4 regions of the Paenibacillus marinisediminis genome follow, and region 4 is predicted to be linked to each of the others. Evidence: predicted binding sites of a transcription regulator. Region 4 holds the regulator's gene; each other region holds the start of a gene.
What was found. The regulator Rex, encoded in region 4, represses fermentation and respiration genes when NADH is low (regulators of the CRP and FNR family bind a similar motif). The targets are predictions, from matches to a motif close to TTGTGAAATATTTCACAA.
Positions count from the first base shown of each region.

Region 1 (6,268 bases), on a different contig from region 4:
GCACTTCCTCGCCGTTTACGTAGAACACGATCTCATCGTTCTCGCGGTTATACGTAATGCGGTAGTTGTTGAATTCGCCAGCCTTGAAGTTCGTATCTTCTTTAAAGATGCAGAAGTATCTCGTCTTATTGGTTTCCGGAACTTGCACACCTGGGAATGGCAACACTGCATACACGCTCGCATATTTATCTCGGCCAGCGAAGAAATCGAGCGCGCCGCCTGTCGAGAAATCGAGCAGGTTCAGCGATACATAGCCATCGTACAGGTCGTTCGGAACCGTGTTCTGTGTTCTTGCGCGAATATCAAGCTCGAAGCTGATCTCGCCCTGCTCCGGCACTTGAATGTCCTCGACAGAGTAGTACATATGCTTCGCGTTATCCAGAATCTGAACCTGATGGTTCTGACGGCTGAGCGGAGCGCGTACATAGAGGATTCCGTTGCGTACAATAACGGTCGCATTCGGCTCGCGATATTCCCAGAATGAGCCGTCTGGAAGCTTGAAGCCGCCCATCTTCCACACATGCCCTTCATTCAGGATGGTATCAAAGTCGCCTAATATGATCTGTTTTTCCATAGTCTATAACTCCTTCTACGTTGTGATATGACAATGAATTAGCTTATTGAATAAGACCTTGTATGATAAGTGAAAGCATCATGATCGCTCCACAGCGTATCGTAGCTTGAAGTGACGATTTCATCAATGGCAGGAAGGCGTGAGCTTGTCCGCTCGTACGAACTCTGCCATAGGTTTGATAGAGTGGTATTACTGTGATAACTGCGATGAGTGCGTACAACGGCAGAATACCGAGAACAACACACAGGACTAAACTGCCGTACGCGAGGAAGAGCAGAAGCTTCGAGAACTTGAGCGCTCGTTCTTCGCCCCATACGACGACCAGCGTATTCTTGCCTGATTGCTTATCCGCCTGCCAATGCAGGAAGTGATGATTGAATAGAATAAGCGTAGTCAAGAGACCAATCGGCAACGACAGCAATATAGCCCGGTAGTCAAAATGGCTCGTCTGCACGTAGTAGGAACCCGCGATAGGGAGTACCCCGAATGAAAGTAGAATGGCAATCTCGCTGTAGCCCTTGCCCCGATAACCGAAGCGAAGCGGCGGTCCAACGTAGAAATAAGCAATTAATCCGCCCAATAAGCCAAGCACAAACGCCCACCATCCACTGATGATACTTAAAATAATGGCGCACAACATACCAAATCCGAACAGTGCCCACGTAATAATAGCGAAGGTGCGCTCACTCATCGTGCCGTTTGCGAGAAACCCTGAATTCGTAGATATGGTTCCAGCCGTTTCTTTAGCTGCTATATCCACACCGCTGCGATAATCCCATAGATCATTGATCATGTTGGAAAATAGATGCGCGGCCGCCGAACCCAGCAAGGTGATCAATAGCAGAAGGGGATGAAATACGCCCTCCCATACATAAGCGCCTAATGCTCCCAGAATGACAGGGATGAGCATGATCGGGACAACCTGTACCCGCGACGCTTTCATAAATAGCTGCAATTTGTTCATGCGGATGTTCCCTCCACAATACTGGAAAATGAATCTCTAAACACTTCACTCCCAACCAAAAGTATGGGCTGGGAGTGGAGTTTTAACATAGCTATGAATTAATAAGCTAAGGCAAATAGCGCCTTAATATGGGACAAATAACGAATATTACTTGCTTCCTTCATCATGGTAGCAGGCATACCTTTAAGCGAAATATTGTTCGCGCCAATAGTAGCTACAGCATCTTTGCGGCCGAGGCTGGCAAGCGTACCGGAGTTGATAGGACTGAACGCTTCCATATTCTTATGTTCAAGGTACGCGTACAGATTGTAGCCGATCAACTCACCCATCTGCCATGCGATCTGAGCCGTTGGCGGATAAGGACGGCCGTCTGGAGCGAAGAATACGGCGCTGTCGCCAGCCACGAATACGTCAGGATGGGACACGGATTGAAGGTGCTCATTCACGGATGCGCGTCCGCGGTTCATTTCAAGACCCGATTCGCCAACGAGCGGGTTGCCTTGAACGCCGCCAGTCCATACGAAGGTATTCGTTACGACTTGTGAACCGTCCTTCAAGTCAACGACGTTTCCTGCAACATTCGTAACCGCAACGCCCGTCAAAAACTTCACGCCGCGGGCTTCAAGACTCTCTGTTGCGCGAGCAATCAGATGTTCTGGGAGCACAGGCAGAATCTTAGGCCCTGCCTCTACGAGAATCAGCTTGATCTCAGCGGGATCGATGCCGTAGGTCTTAGCCCACGCAGGCATCTTGTCTGCAATTTCACCGACGAGCTCGACACCTGTCAAGCCACCGCCGCCGATTAAGATGGTTGCATCAGCTTCATTTTTCGACTTCGCATAAGTTTGAAGACGGTCTTGGATATGCTGATGGATCTTGTTCGCATCGTCTGCCGACTTCAGCACCATGCTGTTTTCTTCAAGGCCTGGAATGTTGAAGTATGCAGTCTTGCTTCCTAATGCAACTACTAAAGCGTCATAGTTCATGAAAGAACCGTCCGACAATTTCACTTGCTTCTCATTAACATTGAATGACTCTACCGTAGCGATGCGCAAATGGATATCTTGGCCTTTGAACAGCTTCTCTAACGGCATAGCAACAGCTTTCTCCGCAACGCTGCCTGCTGCCAGGCGATGCAATTCCGTAATAATCTGATGCGTCGGGTATTGATTGATGACCGTTACTTGCGCTTCGGCCTTGCTGTAATATTTACGAACATTCAATGCAGCTAGAAGTCCGCCATAGCCTGCACCTAAGATGACAATATGTTTAGACATAGTTTATCCTCCGTCCTTACTTATTCCATGAATATGGAACTATTTTTGATTAGCTCGTTCACTTGAGATTTGAAGATAAGCGTTAGCGAAACGGAACATCTTCTGCGTTTGTGGATCCTTCATCATTTTTAATAGACCAAAGAGACCGATCGCTTCTTGACTTGCTTCAGCGCGATCCTTCGCTTCTATAGCTGTCGCCGCGATATTCTTAACCGTATCTGTAACAGGGCCTGCAAGCTCCTTAATCGCGCCGACCGTGTCATTCTTTAAGATATCGTCAGTTGCTACAGCTTGTACGAAATCATATGACTTTGTCAGTACATTGACCAGCTCGGTCAGCTTAGGCAGCTGCTCTACCAATACAGTTAGTGATTCCTGAACTTCCGGCTTCATCAGCTGATCCAGAATATCAAGTTTATCTTGATTAGCGGATACCGGCAGCACTTCATGTTCAGCGTTGATTTGTGTGTTTGTTTCTGACATATCCAGTTCTCCTTTACAGTTAGCATTTCTGCTTGATTCTAGGGGGCAGATTAACTTCTGCCTTCATACAAGTTCATAACTTGAAATAGAGCTTAGTGAATATCATCCTCAATTAATAACAATTATCACTTAATAAAACTAATTATAAAATACATATTGAAATAATTACAGAGGGGAAAGTTAACTTTTGAACATAAAATGTTGAAAAATTGTGAATTTTGTAACAGCGCTGTAGGAAATAGGTGTGAATCAAGCATTTACGAGATGAATTACTATATAATGAAATATAACCACATGAACATTAGCGAGGATGATAACAATGGAAAAAGTAAGCTCTGAACAACAGTATCAGACCCAAATTGCGCAGGAAGGCTACACCATTTTGAAATTCACTACGACATGGTGCCCGGATTGTAAAAATCTTGATCGCTTTATTGGCGATATTACCGCCGAGCATGCTGATAAGACGTGGCTCGAGATCGATGCTGAGCAGTACCAGCATATTGCGGAAGCGAATGAGGTTAGAGGTATACCGAGTCTAATTATCTATAAGAACGGTCAGAAGGTTGGACATCTGCACAGCAAGTTCACAAAGACACCTAATCAGATTAGAGAATTTCTAGGTACGCTATCATAAATTGAATTTCATCCGGAATGCGGGGGTTATGCGTGAGTAAGGCTTCAATGAAAACGGCAGCAGCTATTGGCTGCCTCGTTCTGATCTGGGGATTGAGCTGGCCCATATACAAGGTAGCTTTGGATTATACTCCTCCTATTCTATTTGCAGGGATGCGATCGCTGTTTGGAGGGCTGCTGTTGTCTTTATTTTTGATACCGCATTGGGATAAGCTGAAATGGCGTGAGAATTGGTTTCGGTACGTTATTTCCGCCCTGTTCAACGCTGTATTGTTTTATGGACTTCAAAGTATTGGATTACTATACTTACCGGGCGGATTGTTCTCGGTCATCGTATACTTTCAGCCAGTGTTGATCGGTTTATTTGCCTGGATGTGGCTGGGGGAAAGGATGTCGGTCATTAAGCTTGCAGGCCTCATTGTCGGCTTTCTTGGCATAATGACGGTCAGCTCTAATGGAATAACAGGCGAGATATCGTTCATCGGCGTAATCTTGGCGCTATTGACAGCTTTAAGCTGGGCGTTGGGTGTTATCTATGTGAAAAAAGAGAGCGCAAAGGTAGATCCGATGTGGATGGTAGCTTTTCAATTTTTGATAGGCGGGGCTATATTGACGGGAATTGGCACCGGTGCTGAGAGTTGGTCCGATATCGTATGGAACAGTTCTTACTTGCTCGGCTTAGGCTTTGGTGCGACGCTAGGTATTCCTATTGCGTTTGTTATCTATTATAAGCTTGTCAGCACGGGCGAAGCGAGTAAGGTCGCATCGTTTACGTTTCTCGTACCCCTTATTGCGGTGTTAACGAGCACGATCTTCTTGGATGAGCCGTTCACGTATACGCTTCTACTCGGTTTGATCCTGATCATCATTAGCATCTATTTCGTGAACTACTCGGGGAAGAGGAAGGATGTTAAGCTGCAAGAAGAGCTCGGTTATAATGCTTAACGACAGAAGCTATTGAAGCTGTCGTGTTGAATGGATAAGGGCTGTTCCCTAAGGTCTGAGTGACCTAGGGAACAGCCCTTTGCTATGTTCAAGAAGGAGGAGCTTACAGCTTTACCCAAGCGGTAAGTCCGTCCGGTTGATCCGGGTTGATGCCTTGGCGCTTGGCGCTGGCAAGAGCAACGATCTGCGGGATGAACATGAATGGAATTCCTTGTGCCGCGATATCAAGCTCGCTCTCAGCGATAACAGCAAGGTCAACGACTTCCGCAGGAACGACGCTGGAGCGATCGCCAAAGGCGATAACCAATGCTCCGCGGGCTTTAATATCCTGCATCAGCTTATGCTGATATTCAGTGCCTTCGCTTGTGAGGACCGCGATGACAAGCGTGTTCGGGCCGATCGTTACCATCGGTCCGTGGCGTACATCGAGCAGATGGTAGGCGTGCGCTTGCACCTTCGCAATCTCTGTTAATGCGATGGCTCCTTCGGCAGCGAGTCCTTGGAGCTCGCCGTCTGCGAGCAGAACGGCATGCGACCAGTCCGTATCGGCTGCCTGTGCGAGAGCGGTTTCCACACGCTCCATATACGTTTCTCCTTGACGAATAGCGGTTCCAATATCCGCAATTAAACGTTCATCGTTGCCGATAAAGGCAGCAATCATCAGGTTAGCGGTGTAGAGGTTGGTTACCGTGCGTGTTTGACAGACGCTGTGATCGAATGCCCATGGCAACTCAAGCGAGAAGTCCGCTTTCTTCGATAGCGGTGAATCTGATACGCAGGACAATGCCAGCACAGGAATCGACTGCTCCTGCTTTAGCGCATCTACAGCTTGGACAACCTCGCTCGTGCTGCCAGAGCGAGAAGGTGCGATGAGCAGGGTATTATTCAGCATCGCGCCATATTGCTTGTAGTTAAGCATAAGATCGCCGCCTGCAAGCGCAGCGGCTGGCATGCCTGCTCGCTTGCGAACAGAGAATGCCGCTGCTTCACTTAAGGTGTAACTGGAGCCGCAGCCTGTAAAGGTAACGGAAGTAATAGACAGGGACTTGAAAAAGGCTTGTAGCTCATCCCGCTTGGACATCATGTAGTCGTAAGTTTGTTGTAAAGCGCTGTACTGCTGTTTCGTTTCAGTATACGTTAAAGACTTCATTGGAGGCCTCCTCATATAGGAAAATGATAATTACATAGCTTGCAATCATTATAATGAAATAATACATCATAAAAATGATTGAATCAATCATTTTAAAGGAATTCGTAAGGATTGTTGTAACTTCACCGAGCACTCCACTATACATCCAAATAAATACATATAAGTAAGTTTGTATTGCGTAACAGATGTGTAACCCATAAAATCGAGATGAATGCATGTTCCAACATTTGGATAGATCT
Region 1 covers NZ_JBTGUH010000001.1:804,215-810,482, reverse strand. Annotated here, with positions in the region: gene ACXX53_RS03660 (DUF6081 family protein) at 1-574, opposite strand, end outside; gene ACXX53_RS03655 (UbiA family prenyltransferase) at 618-1,538, opposite strand; gene ACXX53_RS03650 (NAD(P)/FAD-dependent oxidoreductase) at 1,637-2,815, opposite strand; gene ACXX53_RS03645 (DUF1641 domain-containing protein) at 2,855-3,298, opposite strand; gene ACXX53_RS03640 (thioredoxin family protein) at 3,618-3,935, shown strand; gene ACXX53_RS03635 (DMT family transporter) at 3,968-4,879, shown strand; gene ACXX53_RS03630 (SIS domain-containing protein) at 4,983-6,029, opposite strand.
Region 1: the regulator Rex is predicted to act here: its motif matches at 3,508-3,525, upstream of ACXX53_RS03645 (DUF1641 domain-containing protein).

Region 2 (6,268 bases), on a different contig from region 4:
TACACAGCGCTTACAGCCTATTCATATATAATTGCACGATTTCTTCCAGACTAGATCCGGCAGATTTCCTTCGGACACAACTCACAGTGGCATATTTCCTGCAGCTGCTCAAGCTCACGAATGACTATCATGCCGTTGTCATATTCGATCACACCGCGCTTGCGTAAATCGCTAAGCATCCGGTTCACGCTTTCGCGTGTTGCACCGATCATGTTGGATAGATCAGTATGCGTAATTTTCTTATTAATCAGAATGCCGCCATCATCTAGGTTTTGGCCATAAGTGTTGGACAAACGAATAAGAGTGGAGCATAATGCGCCTGGTTTACCGTACATCATCAGATCACGGAATTTAGTTTGAGTTAGTCGATGGTGAATTCCCATCCATTTCATAAAGTCAATGGAGAAGTCACAATGCTGACAGATCAAAGCTTCAATATCACGTTGTTCGATAACGCCAACTTCGCCTTCCTCAATAACTTCCGCTGTGAAGCTATGCTTCGTGCTGTGGAATGGATCGACTTGACCAACGAGGTCGCCAGCTTGATACATGTAGAGAATCAATTCTTTCCCTTCATCTGTTGACTTGGTGATCTTAACACGCCCACTCTTGAGCAAAAACAATTTATCGGCAGTGTCACCTTCCCAAAACAGGTGAGAGCCTTCAGGGTATGTCCGATCTTTAGCTAAAGATATTAGATGATCCTGATTCTGTTCCGAGAAGCATGAAATGTTACAGTGCTCGTGGAATTGCTCCTTCATATGATCCACTCGGTTTCCCTCCTATATGTTCAAGGTTGGTTCTCATATTCGCGAGTGTTAACTAACGCATACAAACCTTGTGACATGTTTCACTTTTTTTGTTCTTTACCTCTATATTGAGCGTTAACAACGTAATTGTCAATTTCTTTAGCGATTTTATTTAATTATAGTTCCAAAAAAGTGCGGTGATATTAATCACTTTTGACAAATTTTCATGAAAAGGTATAATTAGGTAAAACCCCGTAATGATTGTTAAAATAAGTTTGTACCCCTGATTGATGAATTACACCTTGTTCTTTTTACAATAGAATACATCTTATGGGTAGTGGCATAATGAGATGAATGGATGATGCTTCTTCATTCTTATTATACCAATTTCGGCATGAAAGCGCATGCATTTTGAATATTTTAAAAAAATGATGTTATTCATGAAATTACGTGAAAAATATCACATACCTCAATGTTGCAATCGTATATGATTACATTGTGAAAACAATCACAAAACAAATAACTTTAACACACACATATAGATGGATGTTTTTAAAGAAGAAGTACAATTGGTGTTGAAGTTAAAGTAATTTATATGGAGGCGGAGAATGATGGCGAAGACCGAAGTGAAACCAACTGTAGAAAACAAAGAGAATCAAGTTGCTGCACACATTCAACAGCTCATTGACAACGCAAAGAAAGCTCAAGAAGAATTCATGAATATGAATCAAGAGCAGATCGACACGATTGTACAACAAATGGCGCTTGCTGGACTTGATAAGCACATGTATCTGGCTAAAGCAGCAGTTGAAGAAACGAAGCGCGGTGTTTACGAAGATAAGATCACGAAGAACATCTTTGCTACCGAGTATATTTATCACAACATTAAATATAGCAAAACGGTTGGCGTAATCGATGAAAATGACTTTGATAACTGCATCCAGATCGCTGAGCCGGTAGGTATCGTAATGGGTATTACACCAGTTACGAACCCAACTTCTACAACTATGTTCAAATCGCTTATTTCCATCAAGACACGCAATCCGATTATCTTTGGCTTCCATCCATCAGCACAGTTCAGCAGCTCGGAAGCAGCACGCATTCTGCGTGAAGCAGCAATCAAGTACGGCGCTCCAGAACATTGTATCCAATGGATCGAGATTCCATCCATGGAAGCGACCAATGAATTGATGAATCACCCTGACGTTGCTTTGATCCTGGCAACAGGCGGTGCTGGAATGGTTAAGGCAGCATACAGCTGTGGTAAACCAGCTCTCGGCGTAGGCCCAGGTAACGTTCCATGCTTCATTGAGAAGAGCGCGAAGATCGACCAAGCTGTAACAGACTTGATCCTTTCCAAAACATTTGACAATGGTATGATCTGTGCTTCTGAGCAATCTGTCATTATTGAAGAGCCGATCTACAACGAAGTGAAAAAATTGATGCAGCAAAACGGCTGCTACTTTACCAATAAAGAAGAAACAGCTAAACTGCAAGGTCTTGCCATGAAATCGGGCACTTGCGCAGTAAACCCAACAATCGTTGGTCAACCTGCAGTGAAGATTGCTGAGCTTGCAGGCTTGAAGGTTCCAGCAGATACGAAGATCCTAGTTGCTGAGATTGATGGAGTAGGGCCAAACTACCCATTGTCTGCTGAGAAATTGAGCCCGATCCTTGCCTGCTACAAAGCTAAAAATGCGGACGCTGGTATTGAGCTCGCAGTTGAAATCGTACAATTCGGCGGTATGGGTCACTCTTCGGTTATCCACTCCCGCAATGATGAAATTATTAAAAAATTCGGTGATCGATTGCAAACAGGACGGATCCTGGTTAACTCTCCATCCACTCATGGTGCGATCGGCGACATTTACAATACGAATATTCCATCTCTGACACTTGGATGTGGATCTTATGGACGCAACTCCACATCCAACAACGTAACATCTGTCAATCTCATTAACGTGAAACGGGTGGCGAAGCGTACTGTGAATATGCAATGGTTCAAAGTTCCTAACAAAATTTATTTTGAAAAAGGCGCTACACAATACTTGGAAAAAATGCCTGACATCAATCGCGTCATGATCGTTACTGACCCTATGATGATGAAGCTCGGCTACGTTCAAAAATTGGAGCATTACTTGCTGAAACGCCGCAATCCAGTTCAAATCGAGATCTTCTACGATGTTGAGCCAGATCCGTCCACTAGCACAGTGAATCGCGGTACTGATATGATGAACCGATTCAAACCAGACTGCATCATTGCACTGGGCGGCGGTTCTCCAATGGATGCTGCAAAAGCAATGTGGCTGTTCTACGAATACCCAGATACAGACTTCAATAACTTGAAGCAGAAGTTCATGGATATTCGCAAACGGACTTATAAATATCCTGTACTTGGTCAAAAAGCGAAATTTGTTGCGATTCCAACAACTTCGGGTACAGGTTCTGAGGTAACATCGTTCGCCGTAATTACAGATAAGGAAAATGGTCATACTAAGTATCCGCTGGCTGATTATCAATTGACTCCAGATGTGGCGATCATTGATCCAGAGTTCGTATACAGCTTGCCGCGCGTAGCAGTTGCAGATACAGGTATGGACGTGTTGACTCATGCGATTGAAGCATACGTATCTGTTATGGCTAGCGATTATTCCGATGCGCTTGCGATCAAGGCGATCCAATTGGTTTATGAAAACCTGGTTAAATCAGCTAACGAAGCAGATCCAGTCGCTCGTGAGAAGATGCACAACGCTTCGACGCTCGCTGGTATGGCATTTGCGAACGCGTTCCTTGGCATTAACCATAGCTTGGCGCACAAATGGGGCGCTCAATACGGTACGCCTCATGGACGTACGAATGCGATCCTGCTGCCGCACGTAATCCGTTATAACGCGAAGAAGCCAACGAAGTTTGCTTCCTTCCCTAAATACGATCATTTCGTAGCAGATAAGCGCTATGCGGAAATTGCACGCATCCTTGGATTACCATGCCGCACGACTGAAGAAGGCGTGAAGAGCTTGATCGAAGCGGTACGTGACTTGAACCGTCAGCTTGGCTTGCCGCAAACATTCCAAGAGATCGGCTTCGACGCGAAGGAATTCGAAGCAGGCGTTGACAGCTTGGCTGACCGCGCATTCGAAGACCAATGTACAACGGCTAATCCGAAGATGCCGCTTGTAACAGAGCTTGCAGAAGTATACCGTGATGCTTTCTACGGTCGCTTTGAGTAAGAATTGCTAATGGATTCATCCACCTCTTTGATATAGCGATTGGCAGCAGACATCATGTCTGCTGCCCTTTTTTAACATAATGGGTGATGGAAAATATTCCACTTTTCTAGGTTTGAGATTAATTTCACAAAATTGAGACATTTCGTGTGATGTAAAGCATGCTTGAGCTGTTTCATTGTGATTTTCATCACATTGTATAGCGATTGTTAAGAGTACAATAGTGTCATAGCAAGGAAATGCTGCGGCAGACATGGAAGAACGAAGCTAATTGATGCAGTTGCGTTCCTTGTGAATAGAGGTTAGATTTAAACTATAGATAGAAAACCTACTTAACGGAGGGATTTCGATGTCGGTATTAGAAAAGAACACTACAGAAACAGAAGTTAAAAACCCATGGCGCGGTTTTAAAGCAGGCAAATGGCAAAGACATGTTAATGTCGCTGATTTTATCGATCACAACATTAACCCGTACTACGGGGACGACAAGTTCTTGGCAGGCGCAACTCAAGATACAAAAGACCTATGGGCAATCGTTAGCCAGCTTTCCAAAGAAGAGCGTGAGCGCGGCGGCGTTTGGGATGTTGATGTAAATACACCATCCACGATCATTTCCCACAAACCTGGTTACTTGGATCAAAGCAAAGAGAAAATCGTCGGTGTTCAAACTGATGCTCCTTTCCGTCGTTCTTTGCAACCATTTGGCGGTATCCGCATGATGATCGACGCTTGTAAGGCATATGGCTTCGAAGTTCCGGAAGAAATCATAGATACATTCACACATATTCGCAAAACGCATAACCAAGGCGTATTCGATGCTTATACATCTGATATGCGCGCTGCTCGCAAAGCGGGTATCATCACAGGCTTGCCAGATGCTTATGGCCGCGGCCGTATCATCGGTGACTATCGTCGTACCGCATTGTACGGTGTCGATTACCTGATTAACGAGAAGAAGCAAGTTCTGAAAGATCTTGAAGTTGCAGAATTGCTTGAAGATGTCATTCGTGACCGCGAAGAAATCAATGAGCAAATTCGTTCATTGCAAGAACTGAAGAAAATGGCTGAAATGCACGGCTTCGATATTTCCAAGCCAGCAACAAATGCGAAAGAAGCATTCCAATTCGTATACTTCGGATACCTTGCAGCAGTTAAAGAGCAAAACGGTGCAGCAATGTCCCTTGGCCGCGTATCGTCCTTCTTGGATATCTACGTTGAGCGCGACTTGAAAGAAGGTACATTGACTGAAGAGCAAGCTCAAGAATTGGCTGACCACTTCGTTATGAAGCTTCGTATCGTTAAGTTCTTGCGTACACCTGAATACAACCAATTGTTCTCTGGTGACCCAACTTGGGTAACAGAATCCATCGGTGGTATGCAATTGAACGGCAAGACTCGCGTAACGAAGAACAGCTTCCGTTTCTTGCACACACTGTACAACCTTGGACCAGCTCCAGAGCCTAACTTGACTGTATTGTGGTCAGAGCAACTGCCAGAAGCATTCAAGAAGTTCTGTGCGAAGGTATCCATCGAAACTTCTGCAGTTCAATACGAGAACGACGATCTGATGCGTCCGATCTACGGTGACGACTACGGTATCGCTTGCTGCGTATCCGCAATGCGCATCGGTAAGCAAATGCAATTCTTCGGCGCTCGTGCGAACTTGGCAAAATGCTTGCTGTATGCAATCAACGGCGGTGTAGACGAGAAATCCGGCGCTCAAGTTGGTCCTAAGTATCGTCCAATTACGTCTGAAGTTCTGGACTACAAAGAAGTAATGGAAAGCTTCACAAACATGATGGAATGGCTTGCTCAATTGTACATGAACACATTGAACGTCATTCACTACATGCATGATAAATACTCTTATGAGCGCATTGAAATGGCTCTGCATGATAAAGAAATTCTGCGCACAATGGCATGCGGTATCGCAGGTCTGTCCGTAGTAGCTGACTCCTTGTCCGCAATCAAATACGCTAAAGTTAAACCGATCCGTAACGAACAAGGTATCGCAGTTGACTTCGAAGTTGAAGGCGAGTTCCCTTGCTACGGTAACAACGACGATCGTGTTGACAGCATCGCTGTTGAACTCGTTGAGAAGTTCATGACGATGATTCGCAAGCATAAAGCTTACCGCAATGCATTGCCAACTCAATCGATTCTGACTATCACTTCGAACGTTGTATACGGTAAGAAGACAGGTACTACTCCTGATGGTCGTAAAGCTGGCGAGCCGTTTGCACCAGGTGCGAACCCAATGCATGGACGCGATAAGAAAGGTGCTCTTGCATC
Region 2 covers NZ_JBTGUH010000007.1:149,418-155,685, forward strand. Annotated here, with positions in the region: gene ACXX53_RS16415 (Crp/Fnr family transcriptional regulator) at 51-761, opposite strand; gene adhE (bifunctional acetaldehyde-CoA/alcohol dehydrogenase) at 1,358-3,979, shown strand; gene pflB (formate C-acetyltransferase) at 4,326-6,268, shown strand, end outside.
Region 2: the regulator Rex is predicted to act here: its motif matches at 4,092-4,109, upstream of pflB (formate C-acetyltransferase).

Region 3 (6,268 bases), on a different contig from region 4:
AGCGAAGCGTATCCGACGGTGCTGGCGAGAGAGCTGAGACAAGAAGCGATCGAGCCTGGCGCAGTGGTGGACGCACAGGGCAATGTGCTGGACTGCGAGTGGGAAGATGCTGGCGTTATGTTCGGCTATGATCTGCCGAAGGATAAGTTCCGCCAGCCATACATGGCGCGCATCATTAAAGTGCGCGTGCAAGTGCAAGACATCCCTGCGCTCGGCTACAAGACGCTCGCTTGGGTTTCCGGCGCGAGCAAAGAAGCGGGTGCAAACCTTGTGACAGGCGAGTTCACGATGGAGAACGAGCGCCTGCAGGTTGAAGTGCTGGACAACGGCTCTTTGAAGCTGACAGACAAGAAGACTAAACACGTATACGACGGTATCAACGTGTACGAAGATGCCGGAGATATCGGTAATGAATATATGTACTTTATGCCGAAGGGTTCGACACCGCTGACAACAGCAGGTGTGAAGGCTGAGCGTAAAGTAGTGGAGAATACACCGTTCCGCGCGGTGGTCGAAGTGACGCACAACTGGGAGATTCCAGCTTCGGCAGACGAAACGCTGCATCAGGAGCAGATCGATGTGGTTAGCTATCCGAACCGCAAGGCTCAGCGCTCTACCGAGATGGTGCCATTCCACATCGTGACTCGCTACACGCTTGATCGCGATGCGAAGCGCGTCGACGTATCCGTAACGATGAACAACCAATCCAAGGACCATCGCGTGCGCGCGCTGTTCCCAACTGGATTCCAAGCGGGAACGCATCTTGCGGATTCCATCTTCGAGGTGGCGCGCCGCAACAATATCCCTGAGAAGGAATGGGCTAACCCTAGCAATGACCAGCATCAGCACGCGTTTGTCAGCGCGAGCGACAATAAGCTGGGCTTGACGATCGCGAACAAAGGCCTGTTCGAATACGAATTGTCGCAGGACGAGAAGAACACGATCGCGGTTACCTTGCTTCGCTGCTCGGGTGAGCTGGGCGACTGGGGTTACTTCCCTACGCCAGAAGCGCAATGCATCGGCATTCAAACGGCGGAATATGCAATCATCCCTCACGAGGGTGATGTGATCACTTCCGGCGCTTATGCAGAGGCATACGGCTATGCCGTGCCATTCCTAGTGCGTCAAACAGGCGTGCACGAGGGCAAACTGCCTGCAGACCATGCCTTTATGCAATGGTCTGGCGAAAGTGTAGCCTTCTCATCCGTCAAGATGGCGGAAGAGAGCGGCGACATGGTTGCGCGCTGGTACAACCTTGCGCATGAGCCACGCTCCCTGCGTGTGGATCTGTCAGAAGCGGGAACCGGCTTCTATGCGAGCGACGTGCTGGAGCGCGAAGGTGAAGCGATCGCTTCCGGCGACGCGAAGTCCGCGCATATCGAGCTTCGTGCTGCTGAGATCGTAACAGTAGGTATGAAGAAGTAAGATGGATAATAGAAGAGCTGATTCGGGTTTAGGCCTGAATCAGCTCTTTCATTTTAGTAGGTTAATCATAGTAATCGATCTTCTTCTCATAAATAAACCGCTGGAGCCCGCAAGCCCCAGCGGTTTATGTCATTTATACGCCGATGATGGTCAATTCCTTCGGATAGGAAGTCAGCACGCGAACGCCTTGTTCGGTCACGACCACATCATCTTCGATGCGAACGCCGCCCTTGCCAGGCAGATATATGCCTGGTTCAATCGTAAACACGACTCCAGGCTGCGTGAGCGCCTCGTTCTGACCGTGTACCGAAGGATATTCATGCACATCGATACCAAGACCGTGACCAAGACGATGTGTGAAATACTCTCCGTACCCCTTATCCACGATAACCTGACGCGCAACCTTATCCAGCGAGCCGAAGCTGACGCCTGGCTTAACGGCAGCGATTGCGGCTTCATTAGCCGCCAGCACCGTGTTATAGATGTCCTTCAGTTCATCACTTACTTCACCAATAGCGAAGGTCCGCGTGATATCGGACGCGTAGCCGTTAAGGTAAACGCCGAGATCGAACAACAGCAGTTCGCCTTCGCGAATAACGCGAGCGCCCGGCACGCCGTGCGGCAATGCCGCGTTCTCGCCAGCGAGGACCATCGTATCGAAGGATGGTCCATCAGCACCCTGCTTCTTCATCTCGTACTCGAGCTCCGCTACCACTTCTGCTTCTGTCATGCCGACGCGGACGCGGCGCACGACAGAGCCGAGTACGGACTCGACACAGTCCACAGCCGCTTGCATGCGATCCAATTCCGCTTCCGACTTGATCACGCGCATCGCTTGCAAGACATTGCCGATGTCCGCATAGCGCAGTGTGCCAAGCTCTGCCTGCATCGTCTCAAATCGGCTGACGGACAGGTTCGCCTTCTCGACCCCCAACGTCTTAAGTCCAGCAGGGAGATGGCGCTTCAGGATCGCGTACGGGTTATCAGTATCAGTATGGGTCGCGATACGCTGTACAGACGATACAGCCGCTGCCTTATCGGCATCGAGGGCTGGCACGATCAGTACCGGCTCTACACCGCGTGCGAAGACTACACCTAGAAAACGCTCATGTGGATTGCACGCAAAGCCTGTCACGTAATACACATGCTTGGGATCCGTAATCAGAACAGCATCCCACTGTTCAGCTTCCATAGAGCGGGAAATATTGTCCCATATATGACTCATTGCTTAACACCCTTTCTAACTGAGAGCATGATTACGGCATCCGATCAGCAGAGGTTGAGCAGAGTTGCTCCCTGCATACGCTGGTGAATGAAATCATGCTCGTAATATATGTTGAATGTACCACTTTTAACTATGAATTGCGACTGAGGAGCATCGGAAAATGAGAAAATGGAAAATGTTTCACGTTCCCCGTGGAACAATTGGTTGGAATATGTATGGCTGTATCACCTCAACTGATAGCCGATAATGTCTCATTTTACAGAGAGAAATGCAATAGGTTGAATCCCAGACGATGTAAATCATTCCCTACCAATATCACCGCGCGAACGTCTCCATCTCTGCATGAGATTCAATTCACAAGACTGTAACAAACGAGCTGTTTTGTTCATTTTTCGTCACACTTTGAACAGAGAACGTGTGGGAGAATGGATGTAGACACCAGTCAGAATATAGATATATCACGGTCTGGGCTGAAGCCAACCGCTGATTGGAATAATGATCTTATGGAGGGAAAGACGATGCTTACGATGGCGGGAAACCTAACTCATAGGGAAGAACAGACGGTTGAATGCTTGGAAGTTCGTAATGCCGCTTATCAACTGCTTGTCGATTTTATTGGGGAAGAACCCACGCTGGAGAACATCGTGGCTTGGCGCAATCATTCGAAATGGGCTCAACTAAGCACCATGTCTGAAGGGGCTCGACAGGTATGTAAACGATTACAAGAGGTGCCGGTGCTTGAGCTGTACAATCTGCTCACATCGATGCGTGAGGAATATCAACGACTATTTAGACTTGGCGGGGAGCTTCCGGTAACACCGAGCGAATCGATGTATCGCGCACATGAGCAGATGCTGCCGAAGTCATACGCACAGGAAGTGCGTGAGGATTATGCTGACTTTAGCATTTATTTTAAGAAGACGCAAGGCGAGAGCGACGACCATATCGCGGTTGAATTGGAATTTATGGCTGTTATTATTGGGAAGATGTATCACACACTAATGACTGAAGAGCGTTATGAGCGCTATATCAATGGACAGAGTCGGTTTATTCAAGATCATTTGCAACATTGGGTTATTCGATTCGGGCAGGATCTAGAGCAATACTCCAAGCATCCTGTATATACGGCAATTGGTATGATGCTGCAGGATTTCATCGCGAAGGAAGCAGCTTGGGCAAGAGAGTCAGCTTATTAATCATGTTAAACGCATACGACCAGGGACGTTAACATCATATAACATTCCGATCACTATAAATCAAGAAGGCTGCTCCTGCTGGAGACAGCCTTTTTCGTCGTGTAGTTATGCAGTCTATTATGAGATAACCTTCAGCCCGATAACAGAAGCTAAAATGAGAGCAATGAAGAATACGCGTTTCCCTTCCTTTGGCTCACCAAAGGCGAACATTCCGAGAAGCGTACTTCCAATGGTACCAATGCCTGTCCAGATCGCATATGCAGTTCCCATCGGAATCTGCCCCATCGCATATGACAACAGGGAGAAGCTTGAGAGGAATGAAACGCTCAAAAATAAATATGATTGCCAATTATGATATAGCGTTACACGTTTTATAGCGAGCACGCCGAGCACTTCGCACAGTCCGGCGATGATTAGTGCGATCCAAGCCATTACGCCTCACCTTCCTTTGTATCCGGCGTTACCAGCTTCAATCCAATTACTCCTGCAGTCAGCATTGCGATGAGTATAAGCTTTATAGGATCAACGGGCTCTCCGAAGAACACCATTTCGGTTATTACGGTTCCAGCAGTGCCAAGTCCCGTAAAGACGGCATACACCGTGCCAATCGGCAATCGCGATGCTGCTTCAATTAGCAGTTTGAAGCTTAATACGATAGAAGCTATCGTAATTAGCCATCCCCACCATGAAGTGGAGTACTTAAGCCCGCTGACCCAAACGACCTCAATAACACCGGCCAGAACGACGAGCCACCATTCCTTTTTCATTTTGAAGTATCCTCCCTTAATCTGGATGTCTAAGCTTTGAGTGTCAGGCCTCTCCAGTAGATATACCATGAGCGGTCCAGCTTGCGCTTGAATCGCTCTGTGTCGCCATATAACAATTCAGCATACAGGCCATCTAACATGCACATAAATGCAGTGGCGGCTTGTTCAGGCTGAACAGCAGCAATCTCACCGCTCTGCAGTGCCAATATGATGATGGGTACAAGATCATGCTCGAGTTGATCCAAGAAAGCATTGACTCGCTTCATTACCTGCTTCTCTAAAGCAGCAGGCGGGAAGAGGGACATACGGATCATGAACTTGATCTCTGACTGCTGTTCATATCGTTTCAAATAGCTGTATAGGAACGTGTTCATCTGCCACTCTAATGGTTGTCCGCGATGTTCCTTGAAGAATTGGCTGGCCGTAAGCAGTTCTTGATCGAATACCAATTGCACAACCTGCAGGAACAGATCCTCTTTGCTGGCATAATGAGCATATATAGAGGGCTTCTTGATGCCAACTTCATCCGCGATCTTAGAAAGAGATGTACCGTCATAGCCATACTGTGCAAAATGAGCAAGAGCAACCTGTCGAATATGATGTGCTGTCATTAGCTTTACCTCCTGACGTCATTGCTTATTGCCTACCTACCGTTCGTTAGGTAGAGTATGTCACATGATAACTGGGTTGTCAATATGAAGCTTTAGCCGATTATGGAGAGACGCTATCTGCCTCTATCTGGTATGATAAGCATTACTGGTCATATATAAATAAAAGTAATGAAGTTAAATATTCATGAAATAAATTAGATACATACATTAGATATATACATTGGGGGATTCACATGAGGAGAGCCTTACAGGTTGCTCTATTTATTATCCTGTTGTTTTCATTCGGTGTTTACTTGAATGGGACATTCGGCAAATCGATTACCTGGGTCGTTAGTTTGATGACTACTTTGGGTGTTATATCATTGATCTTAATTATTTTCATGGAGAATCGGCATCCTTCCAGTACAGCGGCTTGGATTCTGGTGTTAGCACTTGTACCAGTAGTTGGTTTTATCTTCTATCTCTTATTCGGTCAAAATTATCGCAAGCGCCGCAATTTTCATCAGAAGGCTCAACGAGACAGGCATAGCTACGGCTTCATCGACAGCAGGGTGCTGAATGAACATCATATGCTCTCCGGCTTGTCGCTGGAGCAGCGCCAGATGCTGAAACTTACACAGCGCATGAGCAAGAGCCCTGTAACCTTCGCTACACATACGGAAGTACTGACGAACGGTGAGGAGACGTTTTCTGCACTTATTCGAGAATTAAGGCGTGCAAAGCACCATATTCATATGGAGTATTATATCTATCGCGACGATGATATCGGACGTCAAATCAAGTCTATCCTGATGGAGAAGGCCAGAGCTGGAGTGCAGGTCAGATTTATGTTTGATGCGGTGGGCAGTATATATCTGAAAAAGTCATTTCTTAATGAGATGCGGCAGGCGGGCATTCAGGTCGTTGCATTCGGGCCGATGAAGTTCCGTATCTTCACGAATAGAATGAATTATCGGAATCATCGCAAGATTGTCATCATCGATGGCGACGTTGGATTTATCGGCGGATTAAATGTCGGCGACGAATATTTGAGCCGCAGCAAGA
Region 3 covers NZ_JBTGUH010000008.1:184,717-190,984, reverse strand. Annotated here, with positions in the region: gene ACXX53_RS17605 (alpha-mannosidase) at 1-1,425, shown strand, start outside; gene ACXX53_RS17600 (M24 family metallopeptidase) at 1,559-2,650, opposite strand; gene ACXX53_RS17595 (TorD/DmsD family molecular chaperone) at 3,169-3,846, shown strand; gene ACXX53_RS17590 (DMT family transporter) at 3,964-4,278, opposite strand; gene ACXX53_RS17585 (DMT family transporter) at 4,278-4,613, opposite strand; gene ACXX53_RS17580 (TetR/AcrR family transcriptional regulator) at 4,643-5,224, opposite strand; gene cls (cardiolipin synthase) at 5,458-6,268, shown strand, end outside.
Region 3: the regulator Rex is predicted to act here: its motif matches at 2,993-3,010, upstream of ACXX53_RS17595 (TorD/DmsD family molecular chaperone).

Region 4 (6,268 bases):
TCTCGTTAACCGCGTCATTGACACCGCTGGATGACAGCTTTCGAAGCGAAGCATAGTCTTCATTCTGAGCATACTTGACGGCAGAAGGCAGCACATTGTGAATGAAATCCGTCGTAAACAGCTCAATAGATCGAATTAATTCCTGCTCCTCCTTAGTGAGAGGTAATTGTTTGTAGGCTTTCAGCGCATCCTTCAATCGATCATACTCTACGAAGATCTGCTCGTATTCATCTTTATTCAGAAAAGCATAATACCCTCGAGAACGGAAAAAGATCTGATTCGTATGACCCGCAACTTCAGAAACGATTGATTCTTTATGCTCAAGCTGCTGCGTCTTGGTCTGATATTCTACTAATGAGTTATAGCTTCGCCAGAGCACGATGCCAGCGCCAGCCATTATCAACAGCTGTGATATCAGCATCATCGCAACAAATCGGCGAGTTAAACTTTTCCTCAGATATGAGTGCAGCCTACCCATTCAGCATCACACCAACTTTGCGTACCAGCTCTATCGGACTAAAGGGCTTGGACATAAACTCATCCGCTCCATTGGCCAGTGCATGCTCCCGATCAGATTGCTGACTCTTCGCAGAGAGCATCATCATTTTAAGTTGATTATGTTCAGCGCTCGCTCTAACGGCGCTAATAACTTCAAGACCTGTCATTTTGGGCATCATGTGGTCAAGTACAGCCAAGTCATAATCATTCGCTTCAATCATTCGTAATGCTTCTTCTCCATCTGACGCTGTCGTTACTAGGTAGCCTTCGTCTTCCAATGTATCTGTGATCAACATACGCAATATAGCTTCATCTTCTGCCACCAATATTTTCGCCATTTGGCACCTCTCCCTCTCAATTAATTGGACTTATACCCACTTGCGAATTAATCGACGAATGCGCGCTTCCAATTCTTTTATTCGAAACGGTTTGGTGACATAATCGTCCGCCCCTAGCTGGAGCGCTTTGACGATATCTTGTTCAGCAGTTCTACCCGTCAACATAATGACAGTAAACATTTCGGCATGCGGTAATTTACGAATACGTTCCAACACTTCAAGGCCATCCATTCCAGGCAGAAGACCATCTAATAACACAAGATAAGGCTCTGTAACTTCTGCAGGCAATTGTTCCAGGAACGACTCTCCATCACGGTATTTGGTCAGTATTACGTCTAGTCGTTCATCAAGCTCCATATTAAAATGGTCTGATAACATCGTTTGCATCAGGATATCATCATCCACGATCACTAGCTGAAGCTTGCGTTTTAATGGAGTCAGCGCAATGTCCTCTTTTGTTACAACTCTTCGTCTTCCCAAGCTCTTTGCAGCATAAAGCGCTTGATCCGCCATTTCTATCCAGCGGTGAATGCTCAGGTCGTTATTGTCTACGTATACAACGCCTCCGGAAAACGTACAGGTGAAGATACCATCAGCTGTATAAAAATCAACCTTAGAGAACTGCTCAATCAACGCCGACAATAAGATCTGCGCCTCCTTCAGTTCTGTCTTAGGCAATAAGACCAGAAACTCTTCTCCACCATAGCGGATAAAAATATCTCCGATTCGCAAATTTTCCTTCATAAAGGCTGTAAACTTCGTTAGTACCTGATCACCGATCAGATGACCATATGTATCATTTATCTGCTTAAAGCGATCCAGATCAAGCAGCGCCATACTAAAGCTTTCGCTGTTTCTTAAAGATTCCGCATTCAGCCTGCTGAACGCTTCATGCATAAATTTTCGATTGTATGCTCCCGTTAATTCATCGATAAACAACAATCCATCCAATCTCTTCTTCCCAGTGATCTGCCTTTGCAGCCTTGCCAACAGTTCTTCAATATCAACCGGCTTGCAGATCACGTCATCGACACCCATTCGATATGCTCTTAAACGTGTATGTTTACTGCAATCCTCGGTAATAATAGTTGTCGGAATATACTGCTTCTTGAGCTTCTCTCCCAGAAGCTCCATAATTTCAAACCCGTCCGTATCCGGAATATTCAAGTCCATGATGAGACAATCCGGCGAGACATCGTGGAAATATTCAATGGCTTTCTGTGAGGAAGTTGTCGCTATAACGGACCAGCCCGCTGCTTGCAGCTCTTCCTTTAGAACCATCAATAAGTTTACGTCATCATCTAAAATAAGGACAGAGGGGTCTGTCTCTACATTTTTCTCGTTTAACCTATTATTCATAGAACCTTTGACGCTCCGCTCCGATTGAGTCTCTATATAATGACGTAAGTCGTGCAGAAACAGCCGTACTTCCTCAGCAGTCCATTCCTTCAATTGGTTCAACTCAATCTGATTGAGCAATCGACTTGCAATCTGCATCAATTCATTCATTTCAATCGTGCCTGATGTGCCTTTAACCGTATGTAAGAAGTGATACAACTCATCAGAACGAATGATATCTTTACGATTGAACCAAGTATTCAACTGTTGTTCTAGGTTCAATATGAATTGAGTTTGATATTTATTCATCTCCTACCCCCTAGCACTAGATGTTCATTCCCATGATGCTCATTGCATAGTAAAAGCGCAAAGGAATCACAATCCTTTGCGCTTATTTTCACTGATTTGGCATCGAATAGATGTCCCCGGTCGGTGTCCCGTCAGCGAAGCGGAAGAAGTGATAATAATATCGTAGTTCACCAGTCTCGTCCTTGCGTCTGACTAGTGCCTGCCACACATATTCATTATCTTTAATACCCGGAACGATGTGTTTAATGCTGACTCCCGGATACTGCTGTATCAAATACTGCTCAATATCCTTTTTGGAGACACCATCAGAGGCAGCCTTAACTGTTACTTGCTCTGAAGTAAGGTCGACCCATGCCATCTGAGTAACACCAGCCTCGTCTACACCTGTGACAACGTAATATACACTATCCCATATCGACTTCTCTACTCCGCTTACAGAAGCCCAAGCAACTGCTTTTTGAGATTCAGCAACAGCTTTTGCTTCGAGCGAATTTTCATCTGTACGAATATAATTTACATACCACACGCTCAAGATAGCCAGCAGGAGCATCACTACGAGCGCAGCCAGAACGACAATACGCACTCGGCTGTAACGCTTCCTTGATCTGCTTCTAGTCAACATTTACTTATCCTCCACTTAACGAGACAGCAAGCCTTGGAAGCAGCGTGCTGCTTCGCGGCGAACCCGTTCTTCATCAAGGGTCAAGCATGCTCCATTATTGACTACTTGCTTGCCATCTACCCATACATGCTTAACATCCTTGCCAGAAGCAGAGTATACCATGTGGGATACCAGATCCGTATGCGGCAGCAGATGCGGTTGATCAATATCGACAGCGATGAAATCCGCCTTCATTCCAGGCGCAAGCAGACCTACGTCCTGAAGCTGGATCGTCTTGGCGCCATTGATCGTCGCAATTCGCATTGCTTCTGCAGCAGGTACCGCAGTAGGATCACCTGATATTCCCTTATGAATAAACGCAGCCAAACGCATCTCTTGGAACATATCTAGATTGTTATTGCTAGCTGCTCCATCTGTTCCAAGGGATACGTTCACGCCTGCTCGGAGAAGGTCTGTAACTCGTGCTATGCCGCTTGCCAGCTTCAGGTTGCTAGCTGGGTTGTGAGATACGCCGACCTTATGTTTAGCCAATATTTCGATTTCTTCGTCTGTAAGATGAACGCCATGCGCAATATACGACGGTCTGCTGAAGAATCCCAGCTTCTCAAGATGCGCAACAGGGCGCAATCCGTATTCCTGCACATTCTGTTCAACTTCTGCTCTAGTCTCGGACATATGCGTATGTAGCATCATATCAAGATCATGAGCTGCTTGTACGAACTTCTCGATGAAAGCAGGAGGACAAGTATACGGCGCGTGTGGAGCCAGCATCGTCGTAATTCGACCTTCCGCTCGTCCGTTCCAATCTTTTGCGAAACGCACAGCCTCTTCTAGCTTCATCCGCTGTTCTTCTTCACTGCATAGACCGATGGCGCCGCGCATGAGTCCTGCGCGAATACCTGCTTGTTCCGCAACCTTGCCGACCTCATCCATATGGTCGTACATATCTACAAACGTAGTTGTGCCGCTCTTCAGCATTTCCAGTACAGCAAGAGCGGAGCCCCAATACACATCTTCGTCTGTAAATTTAGCCTCCATTGGCCACATTTTTTGCTGGAGCCATTGCTGGAGCACCATATCATCGCCATAGCCGCGCAATAACGTCATCGCAGCATGACCATGCGTGTTGACTAAACCCGGCATGAAGAACAGACCGCTGCCATCAAATAACTCCGCATCTTCCTTATAATTCTCCGGCAGAGTTTCACCGAGATAGACAATCTTTCCGTCCTCGACAACCATGTATCCATGTATGGTGCTCGATTCTGCGTCCGGATGGATCTGTGCAAAGCGCCCGTTATGGACGATGAATCGTTTAGGCATTCTCAATCGTTTCCTTTCCTTCTTCATCTTGCAAGTAATAGGCCAAGCTGAACAGATCCGTCGTGAAATCTGCAGTATGCACGCGAATATGCGGCGGTACCTTCAGAATAACAGGTGCAAAGTTCAAGATTGCTTCCACACCCGCCTCGACAAACTGATCCGCAACATGCTGGGCTTCCAGCGCAGGTACCGTAATAATACCTATTCGAATTCCCTTACTCTTAACTGTATCGATCAACTGATCCATTGGCTGCACGATCAGGTTGTTCAATGCTGTTCCCACTTTATCCGGATGCGCATCGAATACAGCAACAATCTTCATATTATCTTGCAAGTACGTGGTATAGTTGCATAGGGCTTGACCAAGTTTACCAGCACCGACTAATCCGACTTGAATCTTGAGATCAAGCTTAAGGATATGTCTAATCTGCTCGATCAGATAAGACACATCATAACCGATGCCTTTACGGCCAAAATCTCCAAAATAAGCGAGGTCTTTGCGAATTTGGGCAGGATTCAGATCAAGCTTCTGACCTAAATCTTGAGATGATATTGTTAGAACCTCACGCTGCTTCAATTCCATGAGGTGACGTAAATAGAGCGGCAAACGTCTAACAACGGCTTCTGAAATCTTCATCGCTTTCATATCCTCTGATCCCCCTTTTACCTATCTGATTGTCATATTATTTTTAATTAATCTTGTAAAGCTCTTTCCTGCTCTTCCCTGAACCAATCACGGATCCGCGGCACTAGGTGCTCGGTAGTCATATGCTCCATCTTAGGACCAGGTAAAGAATATAAGAAATGCTTGCCATAGCTCGTCTCAATTACACGAGTATCATAAATAATTACGATACCGCGATCCTTAGAGGTTCGAACTAATCGTCCAAAACCTTGCTTAAAGCGAATAACGGCTTGCGGAATCGACAGCTTCCGGAACGGATTCTGGTTCTGACGCTTCAATCGTTCTGACTTCGCCTCAACAAGCGGATGATTAGGCGGCTGAAACGGAAGTCTGACAATCGCTAGACAAGTCAACGCCTCACCAGGAATGTCCACACCTTCCCAGAAGCTGCTAGTTCCTAACAGCACGGATGCAGGATGCTCCTGAAAACGGCGAGTCAGCTTGCTTCGATTGCCGCTGTCCATGCCTTGCCCTAACACTTGTACGCCGTGCGGCTGAAGCATTTCCTTCAGTGGTTCATATACTTCCTTCAACATGCGGTACGAAGTAAACAGCACCAGCATTCTACCCTTTGTCACAATGGCAACATCTGCAAGTGAATGAAGCAATTTGTCGGTAAAGATCGGATCTACAGAGCCCTTAACTGTTGGAAAGTCTCGCGGAATGACAACTAGCGCTTGCTCGCGGTAGTTGAACGGAGACGGAAGAATAACAGTATGTAATCTTCCCGTGCTGGAAGCCTCCTTCAAACCGATCTGTTCCTCTAAATATTGAAATGACTTGTCAACAGATAACGTTGCCGAAGTCAGAATGACACTTTTCTTCGGTTCGAAGAAGTATCGATTTAGCGCTTCGCTGACATCAACTGGCACTGCGTACAGATGCATCGACTTATGCTTATACTGAGCATTGCCTTCCATCCAATACACAGAATCTGGATCTGTCGCCTTCATAAAGAGGCGAAAATCCTCGCGAATGATTGAGATCTCCTTGAATATCCCTGTTACATCCGTTATGACGGGCTGCAGCTCTTCATCATCCGCATCTTTCCATTCCAACACAAGCTTTTCGCCCGTACGGACAATTTCCCCCAGACGCACATATACGTCTTCTTCAAGCTCAGCGATCCCCTGCCAATCCCGCGGTCGAGCGCCA
Region 4 covers NZ_JBTGUH010000002.1:24,880-31,147, reverse strand. Annotated here, with positions in the region: gene ACXX53_RS06030 (ATP-binding protein) at 1-424, opposite strand, end outside; gene ACXX53_RS06025 (response regulator transcription factor) at 471-836, opposite strand; gene ACXX53_RS06020 (diguanylate cyclase) at 867-2,483, opposite strand; gene ACXX53_RS06015 (hypothetical protein) at 2,572-3,105, opposite strand; gene ACXX53_RS06010 (amidohydrolase) at 3,121-4,428, opposite strand; gene ACXX53_RS06005 (redox-sensing transcriptional repressor Rex) at 4,421-5,074, opposite strand; gene dinG (ATP-dependent DNA helicase DinG) at 5,122-6,268, opposite strand, start outside.